One region of the Ferdinandcohnia sp. SAFN-114 genome, then DNA from elsewhere that is predicted to be linked to it. Evidence: riboswitches for the same ligand, from Rfam matches in the RefSeq annotation. Region 1 holds a riboswitch; the other holds the start of a gene.
What was found. A riboswitch is a leader RNA that binds a small molecule or an ion and turns the genes downstream of it on or off. The one in region 1 is predicted to bind lysine.
Positions count from the first base shown of each region.

Region 2: it holds a riboswitch for lysine, as region 1 does, so the genes downstream of both, ACR65M_RS00690 (aspartate kinase) here and ACR65M_RS09170 (transporter substrate-binding domain-containing protein) in region 1, are expected to answer to the same signal.

Region 1 is NZ_JBPFDQ010000022.1:7,595-13,804, reverse strand. It holds gene larA (nickel-dependent lactate racemase) at 1-689, shown strand, start outside; gene ACR65M_RS09185 (UxaA family hydrolase) at 705-1,004, shown strand; gene ACR65M_RS09180 (UxaA family hydrolase) at 997-2,166, shown strand; gene ACR65M_RS09175 (NupC/NupG family nucleoside CNT transporter) at 2,341-3,522, opposite strand; lysine riboswitch at 3,766-3,947, shown strand; gene ACR65M_RS09170 (transporter substrate-binding domain-containing protein) at 4,047-4,883, shown strand; gene ACR65M_RS09165 (amino acid ABC transporter permease) at 4,949-5,695, shown strand; gene ACR65M_RS09160 (amino acid ABC transporter ATP-binding protein) at 5,714-6,210, shown strand, end outside.
Region 2 is NZ_JBPFDQ010000001.1:147,290-153,499, reverse strand. It holds gene ACR65M_RS00705 (electron transfer flavoprotein subunit alpha/FixB family protein) at 1-693, shown strand, start outside; gene trxA (thioredoxin) at 1,096-1,410, shown strand; gene uvrC (excinuclease ABC subunit UvrC) at 1,585-3,357, shown strand; lysine riboswitch at 3,425-3,603, shown strand; gene ACR65M_RS00690 (aspartate kinase) at 3,689-4,933, shown strand; gene ACR65M_RS00685 (YslB family protein) at 5,444-5,899, opposite strand.

The DNA of each region.
Region 1 (6,210 bases):
ATAATGCACGGATGATTGGTGATCCGTTAGCAACATGGGGAAATATGGTGAATAACCCTCTTCAGGAGATGACAAGGGAAATTAACATGATGTGTAAACCTCATTTTATGCTGAATGTCACTTTGAATCGTGATAAGCAGATTACAAATGTGTTTGCTGGGGAATTAATTGCCGCCCATGACAAAGGTTGTGCGTATGCAAAAGAACACGCAATGACGAAATGTGAACAGCGCTTTGATGTCGTCATAACCTCAAATTCTGGCTATCCACTCGATCAGAATCTGTACCAGGCTGTAAAAGGTATGAGTGCTGCTCATAAAATTGTGAAAAAAGGGGGAGCGATCATTATCGCTTCAGAATGTTCTGATGGGCTTCCAAGCCATGGGAATTACGGGGATATCTTAAAAATGGCCAAGTCTCCACAAGAAATCCTAGACATGATCAATGACCCAGAGTTTAAAACATTTGATCAGTGGCAAGTGCAAAAGCAGGCCGTAATTCAAGTGTGGGCTGATGTTTATGTGTATTCACTACTTACAGATGAGCAAGTGACACAGGCAATGCTGAAGCCAACACACAATATTGAACAAACGTTAGAACAGCTTAAAGAAAAGTATGGGAAAGACATGTCTGTAGCGGTACTACCGTTAGGGCCATTAACTATACCGTATGTTGATTCTGAGGATTAATAGGAGGGCTAAGTCATGTCTCAAAGTTTTTCGGCTGTATTAATGAATGAGAGAGATAATGTTGCGACCGTTTTAGTAGATTTAGAGGCTAATATCTTTGTTACTGCTTCGTATGGTGATAGGAAAATTGATGTACAACTCGTACACTCCATTCCCTTTGGGCACAAATTTGCCGTTGATTCTATTAAAAAGGGTGAAAAGATTTATAAATACGGTGAAATCATAGGTGTTGCTTCATGCGATATTGAGGTAGGAGAGCATGTCCATGTACACAATCTTGAAGGAACACGAGGTAGGGGGGATATAAATGAATAATCAAGAATATTTTATGGGGTATAGACGTCCGGATGGAAAAGTTGGGGTTCGTAATCATGTATTGATTCTTCCAACTATCACCTGTGCGACCCAAGCTGCATACCAAGTTACTCAGCTTGTACATGGGACTGTTAGTTTTATTCATCAACATGGCTGTACACAGGTTGGAGTGGATTATGATCAAACCTTCCGAACCTATGTTGGTGTTGGCCTTAATCCAAATGTGTATGGCGTAGTCGTGCTAGGTTTAGGCTGTGAAACACATCAAGCAAGAAGTGTAGCAGAAGAGATTGCTAAAAGCGGAAAGCCAGTTGAGACTGTTTCCATCCAGGAAAATGGAGGCACCTTGCAAACGATCGCTAACGCAGCCAAAGTTGCAGCAAAGATGGTTCAGGATGCCTCTGCAATTATGAGGGAACCTTGTCATGTTAGTGAATTGATCATTGGAACGGAATGTGGTGGTTCGGATGCATGTTCTGGCTTATCTGCGAACCCTGCGGTTGGCCATGTGAGTGATTTAATTGTAAAAGCAGGCGGAACAGCAATCCTTGCAGAAACGACAGAATTAATCGGTGCCGAACATTTACTTGCGAACCGAGCGGTTGATGACCATACTTCCAGACGAGTATATGAAAAGATTAAGCAGGCAGAAGGTCGTGCGCTTATGATGGGGATTGATATCCGCACTGGTAACCCTACGCCAGGAAATATCGCTGGAGGGTTAAGTTCACTTGAGGAAAAGTCACTTGGTGCAGCTACAAAGTCTGGCACCAGTCCGCTTCAAGAACTGGTTGACTATGCAGAGATTCCAACTAAAAAGGGACTTGTCTGGATGGATACTCCAGGGCAGGACATCGAACAGCTTACAGGAATGGTTGCGGGAGGTGCACAGGTAGTTCTCTTTACAACTGGTCGTGGTACGCCAACGGGTTCACCGATTGCTCCTGTTATTAAAATTTCAACAAACACACCAATGTTTAATAGTATGAGAGATAATATGGATTTGAATGCTGGAACAATTATTGAAGGTAAAGAGACTGTTCAAACAGTTGGACAATCTATCTTTGATGAAATTAAATCTGTCTCGTCAGGAAAACTGACAAAATCAGAAATTTTGAAGCAAAACGACTTTGGAATTTGGAGAATAGGACCGACCTTTTAACTTATTCAGCAGGGTCTCCAGCCAATCAGAATAAGTTAACGTTTCCGGCAGAATCAGCCATTAGTTGAATAAATTTGCTAAGTAGAAACCTTCAAAACCGAAATCGGAAAAACCAAAAAAGGAACCCACTTGAAACTGAGAAGGTTCCTTTTTTTCTTTTTTAGACGTTGTTATTTATAAAACGAAACTAACAATAATACCTGAAAGTATGCTTACTAGTGTGGCACCATATAAAAGTTTCAAACCAAAACCAGCAACGACATTCCCTTGCTCTTCATTGAGACTTTTCACCGCCCCGGTAATAATCCCGATTGATGAGAAATTAGCAAAGGAAACAAGGAATACAGACAGAATACCAAGTGTCCGTTCACTAAATTGGTGATTTCCTCCAGATAAATCCATCATCGCAACAAACTCATTTGTCACGAGTTTTGTCGCCATAATTCCTCCGGCACTAACTGCTTCTGATAAAGGAATCCCCATAATAAGAGCAATTGGAGAAAAAAGGTAACCTAATAGCGTTTGGAATGAAATGGTGAATACTAGTTCAAATACATGATTGATTGCTGCCATTAAAGCAATAAAACCAATTAACATGGCACCGACAATAACTGCAACCTTGAATCCATCAAGGATATATTCTCCAATCATTTCAAAGAATGATTGTTTTTTTTGATCGCGGATTTCGATCATATCCTCATCTGGATTTACTTCGTACGGATTAACGATAGAAGCGATAATAAACCCGCCAAATAAATTTAACATTACAGCTGTGACAACATATTCTGGCTTTAGCATTGTCATATAAGCGCCGACAATGGACATTGAAACTGTTGACATCGCGGAAGCACATAGGGTATACAACCGTTGTTTGGATAGCATACCTAATTGCTTTTTTAGTGTGATGAAAACTTCCGATTGCCCGACCATCAATGAAGCAACTGCATTATATGATTCAAGTCTACCCATCCCGTTTACTTTACTTAATAACCATCCAATCCCATTCATAATGAATGGTAAAATTTTCAGATACTGGAGAATTCCGATTAATACTGAAATAAATACGATTGGAAGCAATACAGTTAAAAAGAATGGAGCCTCTCCATCGTTCGCCATTCCGCCAAACACAAAGGAAATCCCTTCGCCTGCATATTCAAGCAGTTTATTAAAAAAAGCAGAAATCCCCTGGATGATAATGAAACCAAATCTAGTATTTAATAGTAATATTGATAAAATAATTTGGATGACAATCATGATGAGAATCGGTTTATATTTTACCTCTTTTCGGTTGGAACTTGCCAACCAAGCCAAAAACAAAACAACAAAAATACCTAAAACTGAAAGAGCATATTGCATATGTAACCTCCTGGTGTATTTTTAACATTATGTACATACTCTCGGTATAGTAACCTCTTTTATATGTGATTACAATGTATATTTTGTCCATTTCTTATAACAAGAACACGATATAGATGGCTTATTTTTTTATATATCCCATGTTAAAACAGTAGTTACTGGATTTTCTAATAATTAGTAGTTGACTGATTAGTAGTTACTATTGTAGTATAAAAACACAATTAAATAAGGCCTCACTTTTACTAGTGAGGTAGAGGCGCGATATTTAACAGTCTTTAGTGGAGTTTGAGGAAACAGTGATGCTAGGGAGAAGGAAATGTCGCCGAAGTTTGTAATACCCTCAATATTACATGCTGGGTCTGCAGTTAATAGCTGCAGGACTGTCTCAATAAACCCCCAGTTTATTGAGTTGTGCTATCTCAATTGAGATAAAAGAGAGGACCTTAGGGCAAATTTACTGCGACCTGAGTATATCTCAGGTCGTTTTTTTGTCGAAATTTATAAGAATACGGAGGAGAAACAGCATGAGAAGCAAATTAACAATATTTTTCGTTTTAATCATTTCTACCATTCTATTATTAGCAGGGTGTGGAACAAGTAATAGTTCGGATTCTGGTTCATCAGAAGATAATACATTTAAGGTAGGTCTTGAAGCTGGATATGCACCGTTTAACTGGACTCAAAATGATGATTCCAATGGTGCAGTAAAAATAGACGGTTCTGCAGAGTATGCAGGCGGATATGATGTGGAAATTGCAAAAAAAGTAGCTGAAGGTTTAGGTAAAGAATTAGTGATTGTAAAAACAGAGTGGGATGGTCTTGTACCAGCTTTAACATCAGGCAAAATTGATGCAATCATAGCTGGTATGTCACCAACAGCAGAACGAAAAGAAACAATCGATTTTTCGGATAATTACTATACTTCAAATTTAGTTATGGTTGTGAAAAAAGGCAGCACTTATGAAGGTGCTACTTCTATCCAAGATTTTAAAGGAGCAAAAATTACTGCTCAATTAAATACATTCCACTATACAGTAATCGACCAAATTGAAGGTGTCGAAAAGAAAACGGCGATGGACAACTTCCCAGCAATGAGAGTAGCACTTGAATCAGGAATGATTGATGGTTACGTGTCAGAACGTCCAGAGGGTATTAGTGCTTCATCTGCTAATGAAAATTTTGTAATGGTGGAATTTGAAGATGGATTTGAAACTTCAGAAGATGATACAGCAATTGCTGTCGGACTTCAAAAGGGCAGCGAATTAACAGAAAAAATCAATGAGATTTTATCAGGTATCTCAGAAGAAGAACGTACAAGCATTATGGATTCGGCTATTCAAAATCAACCAGCAGCAGAATAATAAATACAGGGAACCGACTGTATATCAACATACAGTCGGTTATATAGGGCTAAGGAGGAGAAGAAATGAGTTTTGAGTGGGTCATTAAAATAATTATCGAAAACTGGCCAATGTTCCTTCGTGGTGCGGGTTTAACACTCTTGATCGCTCTTATCGGGACGGTCTTTGGGGCAATGATTGGATTGCTAGCAGGAGTTATCCGTACAATTCCAATGCCCGAACGTGGTGTGAACAAAATATTTTTAAAAGTCATTAATGCCATCCTCTCCATCTATATTGAATTCTTCCGTGGAACACCGATGATTGTACAAGCAATGGTTATCTATTATGGTTCTGCGTTAGCATTTGGGATAGATATGAATGTTTTTGTTGCAGCGATCATTGTTGTCTCAATCAATACAGGGGCATATATGGCTGAGTATGTTCGTGGTGGGATTGTTTCGATTGATAAAGGACAGTTTGAAGCAGCACATGCAATTGGAATGAATCATTTCCAAACGATGTGGAACGTTGTCTTACCACAGGTTATACGTAATATTCTACCTGCAACAGGTAATCAATTTGTGATTAATATTAAAGATACCTCCGTTCTGAACGTGATTTCAGTGACAGAATTATATTTCGTGACAAAATCGATATCAGGCAATAACTTTAGATATTTTGAATCGTTTTTCGTAGCATGTATGATTTATTTTGTGATGACCTTCATTGTTACAAGAATTCTATTATACTTTGAAAGAAAATTAGATGGCTCTGATAATTATACGATGATTGGGAACGATCGACCGATACAAGTTAATCAACAACAATAGGAAGAAGGAGGAGAGAACATGGAAAAGGTTATTGATATTCAACATTTAAGCAAATCCTTTGGCACTCATGAAGTATTAAGGGATATTGATTTCTCGGTGAATAAAGGAGAAGTTGTCTCCATCATCGGTTCCTCCGGATCCGGTAAATCAACTCTTCTTCGTTGTATTAATCTATTAGAAAGACCTAGCGGTGGGCAAATTATCTATCAAGGTGAAAATATTTTGGATAACAAGCATGATGTCGCTACCTACCGAAGACATTTAGGAATGGTCTTCCAACAATTTAATCTTTTCAATAATCATAATGTCCTAAGCAATTGTGTAGTAGGGCAAATAAAAGTATTGAAACGCACGAAGGAAGAAGCGGAAAGAGTAGCGATGAAATACTTAAAAGTTGTTGGTATGGATAAATACATTAACGCTAAGCCAAAGCAGTTATCCGGTGGGCAAAAGCAACGTGTAGCGATTGCAAGAGCACTTTCGATGGAACCAGATGTGATGTTATTTGATGAGCC
Region 2 (6,210 bases), on a different contig from region 1:
CACACATCATTAGGTAAAGACCTTTCACCTAAAATTGCGAGTAAATTGAATTCTGGTCTAATCTCAGACGTAACAGCAATTGAGGCTGCAGGTGGAAATATTGTCTTTACTCGTCCAATCTATTCAGGAAAAGCATTTGAAAAGAAAATTGTGACAGATGGTTTAATCTTTGCAACCGTACGTCCTAACAATATTACACCACTTGAAAAAGACGAATCACGAACTGGTGAAGTTTCATCACTATCTGTTGAAATTAAAGATTTACGAACAATTGTAAAAGAAGTTGTGCGTAAGGCAACTGAAGGTGTAGATTTATCCGAAGCGAAAGTTGTAATTGCAGGTGGCCGTGGGGTAAAGAGTGCAGATGGTTTTGAACCATTAAAAGAATTAGCGAATGTTCTTGGTGGTGCTGTAGGTGCATCGCGTGGAGCATGTGATGCTGATTATTGTGACTACTCCCTACAAATTGGTCAAACAGGTAAGGTTGTTACGCCAGACCTATATATTGCTTGTGGGATCTCAGGAGCAATCCAGCACTTAGCAGGAATGTCTAACTCGAAAGTAATCGTAGCCATCAACAAAGACCCTGAAGCAAACATCTTCAAGGTTGCAGACTATGGAATCGTTGGTGACTTATTTGATGTAGTTCCAATGCTTACTGAAGAGTTCAAAAAACTAAAAGTAAATGCATAATAGGTTGTCAAATTAATTTATAGAGATTTTTCCATTTTACCTTTGAAAAATTTATGGTATACTAATCAAGCGATGAGCTGAATTGCATAAGTCGAGTTGACACGCCTTTTGGCAAGGCACTATGTGGAGTGCTGTCCTCGCCGCAATACGCAAAAAGACGTCCTTCTGGACGTCTTTTTTTATATGCTACATTTAAAATTAATGTCTATAACCTCTATTAATTTACATACATAACAGCTTAAAAAGTTGGGGAAGATGACTATGTATGAAGTACAGTGTTTAATCTTATCATTTCTAAATTAGTTAACTGTTTTTTTTGAAGCAAAACATTCGTAAAATGACATCTCAGATGGTATACTCTTGGTAGAATTTCAATGTTGTTACTTATTAGGAGGGGTTAAAATGGCTATTACAAATGTAACAGACCAAAATTTCGATTCAGAAACAAAAGATGGATTAGTACTTGCAGACTTCTGGGCACCTTGGTGCGGACCATGTAAAATGATTGCTCCAGTACTAGAAGAATTAGACACTGAGATTGGTGACAAAGTGAAAATCGTGAAACTCGATGTAGATGAAAACCAAGAAACTGCAGCGAAGTTTGGCGTAATGAGCATCCCAACTTTACTTGTAATTAAAAACGGTGAAGTTGTAGATAAAGTAGTCGGTTACCAACCAAAAGAAGCTCTTGCTGACAGACTTGCAAACCACTATTAATCCAAATTTTAAACAGCCTTAATAGGCTGTTTTTTTTGTTTGAACTCATTTCTAAGTGACTTCCTATTTTTACTCGTACAACTTCTTCGTAAAAATGTTACAATATAAGATACGTCAAAATAAAAGAAAAGATTACTTAGACGAATTGATTTTATAGTAGATGGAGTGATTACTATGCACGATCATCTTAAGGAAAAATTATCGATTTTACCAGACCAGCCTGGTTGTTACTTAATGAAAGACAGGCAAGGTACTGTAATATATGTGGGTAAAGCGAAAGTGTTGAAAAACCGTGTTCGATCTTATTTTACAGGGTCACACGATGGTAAAACCTTAAGGCTTGTCAATGAGATTGAGGACTTTGAGTATATTGTAACTTCTTCAAATATTGAAGCACTTCTTCTTGAGATCAATCTTATTAAAAAATATGATCCAAAATACAATATCATGTTAAAGGATGACAAGACGTATCCTTTTATCAAAATTACTGCTGAAAAACATCCACGCTTATTGATTACTCGAAAAGTAAAAAAGGATAAGGGAAAATATTTTGGACCATATCCTAATGTACAAGCAGCAACTGAAACAAAAAAACTATTAGACCGGATATATCCTTTAAGAAAATGTTCAACATTACCAGATAAGGTTTGTTTATATTATCATATCGGTCAATGTCTAGCCCCTTGTGTCAATGATGTTACCGATGAAACCAATAAAAAAATGGTAGACGATATTATCCGCTTTTTAAATGGTGGATATAAAGAAATCAAAGGCGAGTTGACTGAAAAAATGTTAAAGGCCTCTGAAGAACTCGATTTTGAGAGAGCAAAAGAATACCGTGACCAAATCTCAAATATTGAAACGACAATGGAAAAGCAAAAGATGACAATGACAGACTTTATTGATCGTGATGTATTTGGTTATTCCTATGATAAGGGGTGGATGTGTGTTCAAGTCTTTTTTATCCGTCAAGGAAAATTAATAGAGCGGGATGTTTCTTTATTTCCTTTTTATAACGAGCCTGAACAAGACTTCTTAACCTACCTTGGTCAATTTTATTTAAAAGATAATCATTTTAAACCAAAGGAAGTGTTGCTTCCTAGTTCGATAGACCGTCACATTGTTGAGCAATTATTAGAAGTAGCTGTTCAACAGCCTAGTAGAGGGAAGAAAAAACAATTAATTGACCTAGCTACTAAAAATGCAAAAATTGCGCTAAAGGAAAAATTCGCTTTAATTGAACGAGATGAAGAACGTACAATTAAGGCTGTTGAAAATTTAGGACAGAAGTTAGGGATTTATACACCTCATCGAATCGAAGCATTTGATAATTCAAATATTCAAGGAACAGATCCTGTTTCTGCCATGATTGTGTTTACTGATGGAAAACCTGACAAAAAAGAATATCGAAAGTACAAAATTAAGTCAGTTCAAGGTCCGGATGATTATGAATCGATGAGGGAGGTTGTTCGGAGGAGATATAGCCGTGCATTAAAAGAGAACCTTCCATTGCCAGATTTAATCATTATTGACGGAGGTAAAGGTCATCTTGCTGCAGTAAGGGATATTCTTGAAAATGAATTAGGTTTAGAAATTCCACTAGCAGGACTTGCAAAGGATGATAAACACAGAACGTCCGAGCTCTTAATTGGAGACCCACCTGAGATTGTAGAACTACCTAGAAATAGTCAGGAATTTTATCTTCTACAACGAATTCAAGATGAGGTTCACCGTTTTGCGATTACCTTCCATCGTCAAATCCGTGGAAAAAACGCATTTCAATCTGTGCTCGACGATATTCCTGGAGTTGGGGAAAAACGTAAAAAAGCACTATTAAAGCACTTTGGTTCTATCAAGAAGTTGAGAGAAGCAAGTGTTGAGGATATCCTAAAAGCTAATATTCCTAGACCAACAGCTGAAGCAATTTACGAAAAATTAAAAGAATAGTCGTTGCTATTATAAAAATAGTCTGATATAATGCTTAATAATATAATATTACACTTCAATACGTTGAAGTGAAGATAGAGGTGCGATCTTTATCAGTATGCAATTGGAGGGGTATGAGCCCTAATGATCATTGCAAAAAGGAAAGTTCGCCGAAGTGTAAAAAGGCTCATACTTTTTTATGCTGGTCTTATGTTTAAGAGACATAGGATTGTCAAGATGGATGAATCTTGGAGGGCTATCTCACGAAGTGACACGTAGTACGTTTACGTATATCACAGCAATGAGAATCTCTCATTGCTGTTTTTTATTATTCTAAGAGAGGGTTGAGGGCATGGGGATCATCGTTCAAAAGTTTGGAGGCACCTCTGTTGGGTCACCAGATAGAATTAAAAATGTTGCAAGTCGAGTTATTCAAGAGGTGCAAGCGGGAAATCAAGTTGTTGTTGTTGTTTCGGCAATGGGGAAGACAACCGATCAGCTAGTAAGCTTAGCTAATGAAATTACAAGCGCGCCAAGTAAGCGCGAGATGGATATGTTGTTAAGTACAGGTGAACAAGTAACAATTGCATTATTATCTATGGCTTTACAAGAAAAAGGGTATGAATCCGTTTCGTATACAGGCTGGCAGGCTGGTATTGAAACAGAGGCAATACATAGCAATGCCCGAATTGAAAACATTGAGGTATCAAGAGTATATAAAAGCTTAAAAGAAGGAAAAATCGTTGTCGTTGCTGGATTCCAAGGAGTCAGCAGTTCAGGAGACATTACTACTCTTGGTCGTGGAGGTTCCGATACAACTGCTGTCGCACTTGCAGCGGCGTTAAAGGCGGATAAATGTGACATCTACACAGATGTAACAGGTGTATACACAACTGATCCTCGCGTAGTTCCAACTGCACGAAAACTTCATTCCATTTCTTATGATGAAATGCTGGAGCTTGCAAATCTTGGTGCTGGAGTACTTCACCCACGTGCAGTGGAATTTGCGAAAAACTTCGAATTGCCGCTTGAAGTTCGTTCAAGCTTAGAGCTAGAAAATGGAACCATTATTGAGGAGGAAGTTTCAATGGAAAAGAATCTTGTTGTTAGGGGAATTGCTTTTGAAGACCAAATTACAAGGGTAACAGTATCAGGTTTACCAAATGAATTGCACACACTATCAACTATATTTGGCACACTAGCAAAAAATGGTTTAAATGTAGATATCATTATTCAAAATATGACAGATCATAATCATACAAATATTTCATTCTCCGTAAAAACACCTGATTTACGTGACACACTTGCTGTTTTAGAAAATAACAAGGATTTATTGAAATATGAAAGTATCGAACATGAGGATAGATTAGCAAAGGTTTCAATTGTAGGTTCTGGAATGGTTTCAAACCCAGGTGTAGCCGCTGATATGTTCCAAGTGCTTGCAAATGAAAATATTGAAGTAAAAATGGTAAGTACATCTGAAATTAAAGTATCTACAGTTCTTGAACAAGGCAATATGGTTCGAGCAGTTGAAGCTTTGCATGATTCATTTAATTTAGCTGCTGTTGAAGAAGAAAGAGCGAAAGTCAAACTATAATTTTAGTTAAATGGGTGGTTCAAAGGAATTTGGACACCCTTTTTTTTAAATAGAAGGCTCTTTTCTAAAAAAGATTATTGCTTTCTGATAATAAAGGCAAAACTAGTTGATTAGAGCGTAAGGTGGGGACTCCTTGAAAATGTATTCACAATTTCTTCGTGCGTGGGTTATTTCAAAGAAGCAAATTCAATGTCCAGCGGGAAAAGCGTGAGACTTGAGACCCCGCAGGAGCGGTAGCGACGTGTCCGGTTTCAGCGGCTAGAAACTGAGAAATTTCAACTCCTCCCTCAGAGGCAAAATACGCCTCTTTGTCGTAGTCTCCGACGCACAGGACGTGGCGCTTTAGTCGGCCAATTTACTCGTTTCTGTGCAAGCCGCCTCCACATTTCGTTGAGGAGGCTCAAGCCACGCCCGCGAAAAGCGTCCACCTGAAGCGGAAGTCAACGATATAAAAACAACAAAGTTTGCGAAAACAGCCTAATAAAAAAACTGCACGAAATGTGCAGGCTTTTATTCTTCGGTGATGTCTTTTGGGTCCCATTTTACCGTGAATATTATTTTTTGTGCTCTTCTTTTTTGTTGTTCAAAGCTTTCGGTGATTCGATTTTTCTGTTGTTGAATTTGTTGGGCAAGAAAGCCAGATTCAAGCTGGAATGTACAAATATCTTTCCGTTTAAAGCGAGTAGTTACGATCGAACCCTCCAAATGAAATTCAATGGAGTTTTTATCCAAACGTTCTACCTTAAGGTCTCCCCATCCAGCATCGTGAAAGAATGAAATGATTTCTTCCGTCGTAGGTAAGGGGAATTTTCGGGCAAGATTTTTTCCAGCCCAATATAGAATCTGTGGCGTTTCTTTCCCGAGAATATCAGGAATTAAAATTTCTCGTAATAGTTCGTACCCAAATACGGGAACAGACTGTTCACTTGTATTTACATTTTGTTCATTGATGTTAACGTTCTTCACTGCATTCCCCTCTTTCTCCATTCTTTATTATATAACATGAGGGTATAAGAAAAACATGAATTTTTTTGTTTCTTTTTGTCAGGGAGATTTGATTTTTATTTCGTATGACTACAATCATATGTGTACAATTATTATTATTTTTATGAATAAATTGTGGACTTGTTTCCTTGACGCTCTTGCTTTATGGGAGTAAAATGAATTTGTTACATTATACTGATAAAAGAAAATCAGTTGCAGTATTTGTCTATTTATCTACAATAAATAAATTTGTAGATTCCTGCAAAGGTTTTCAGTTGTCAGTTTTTATATCG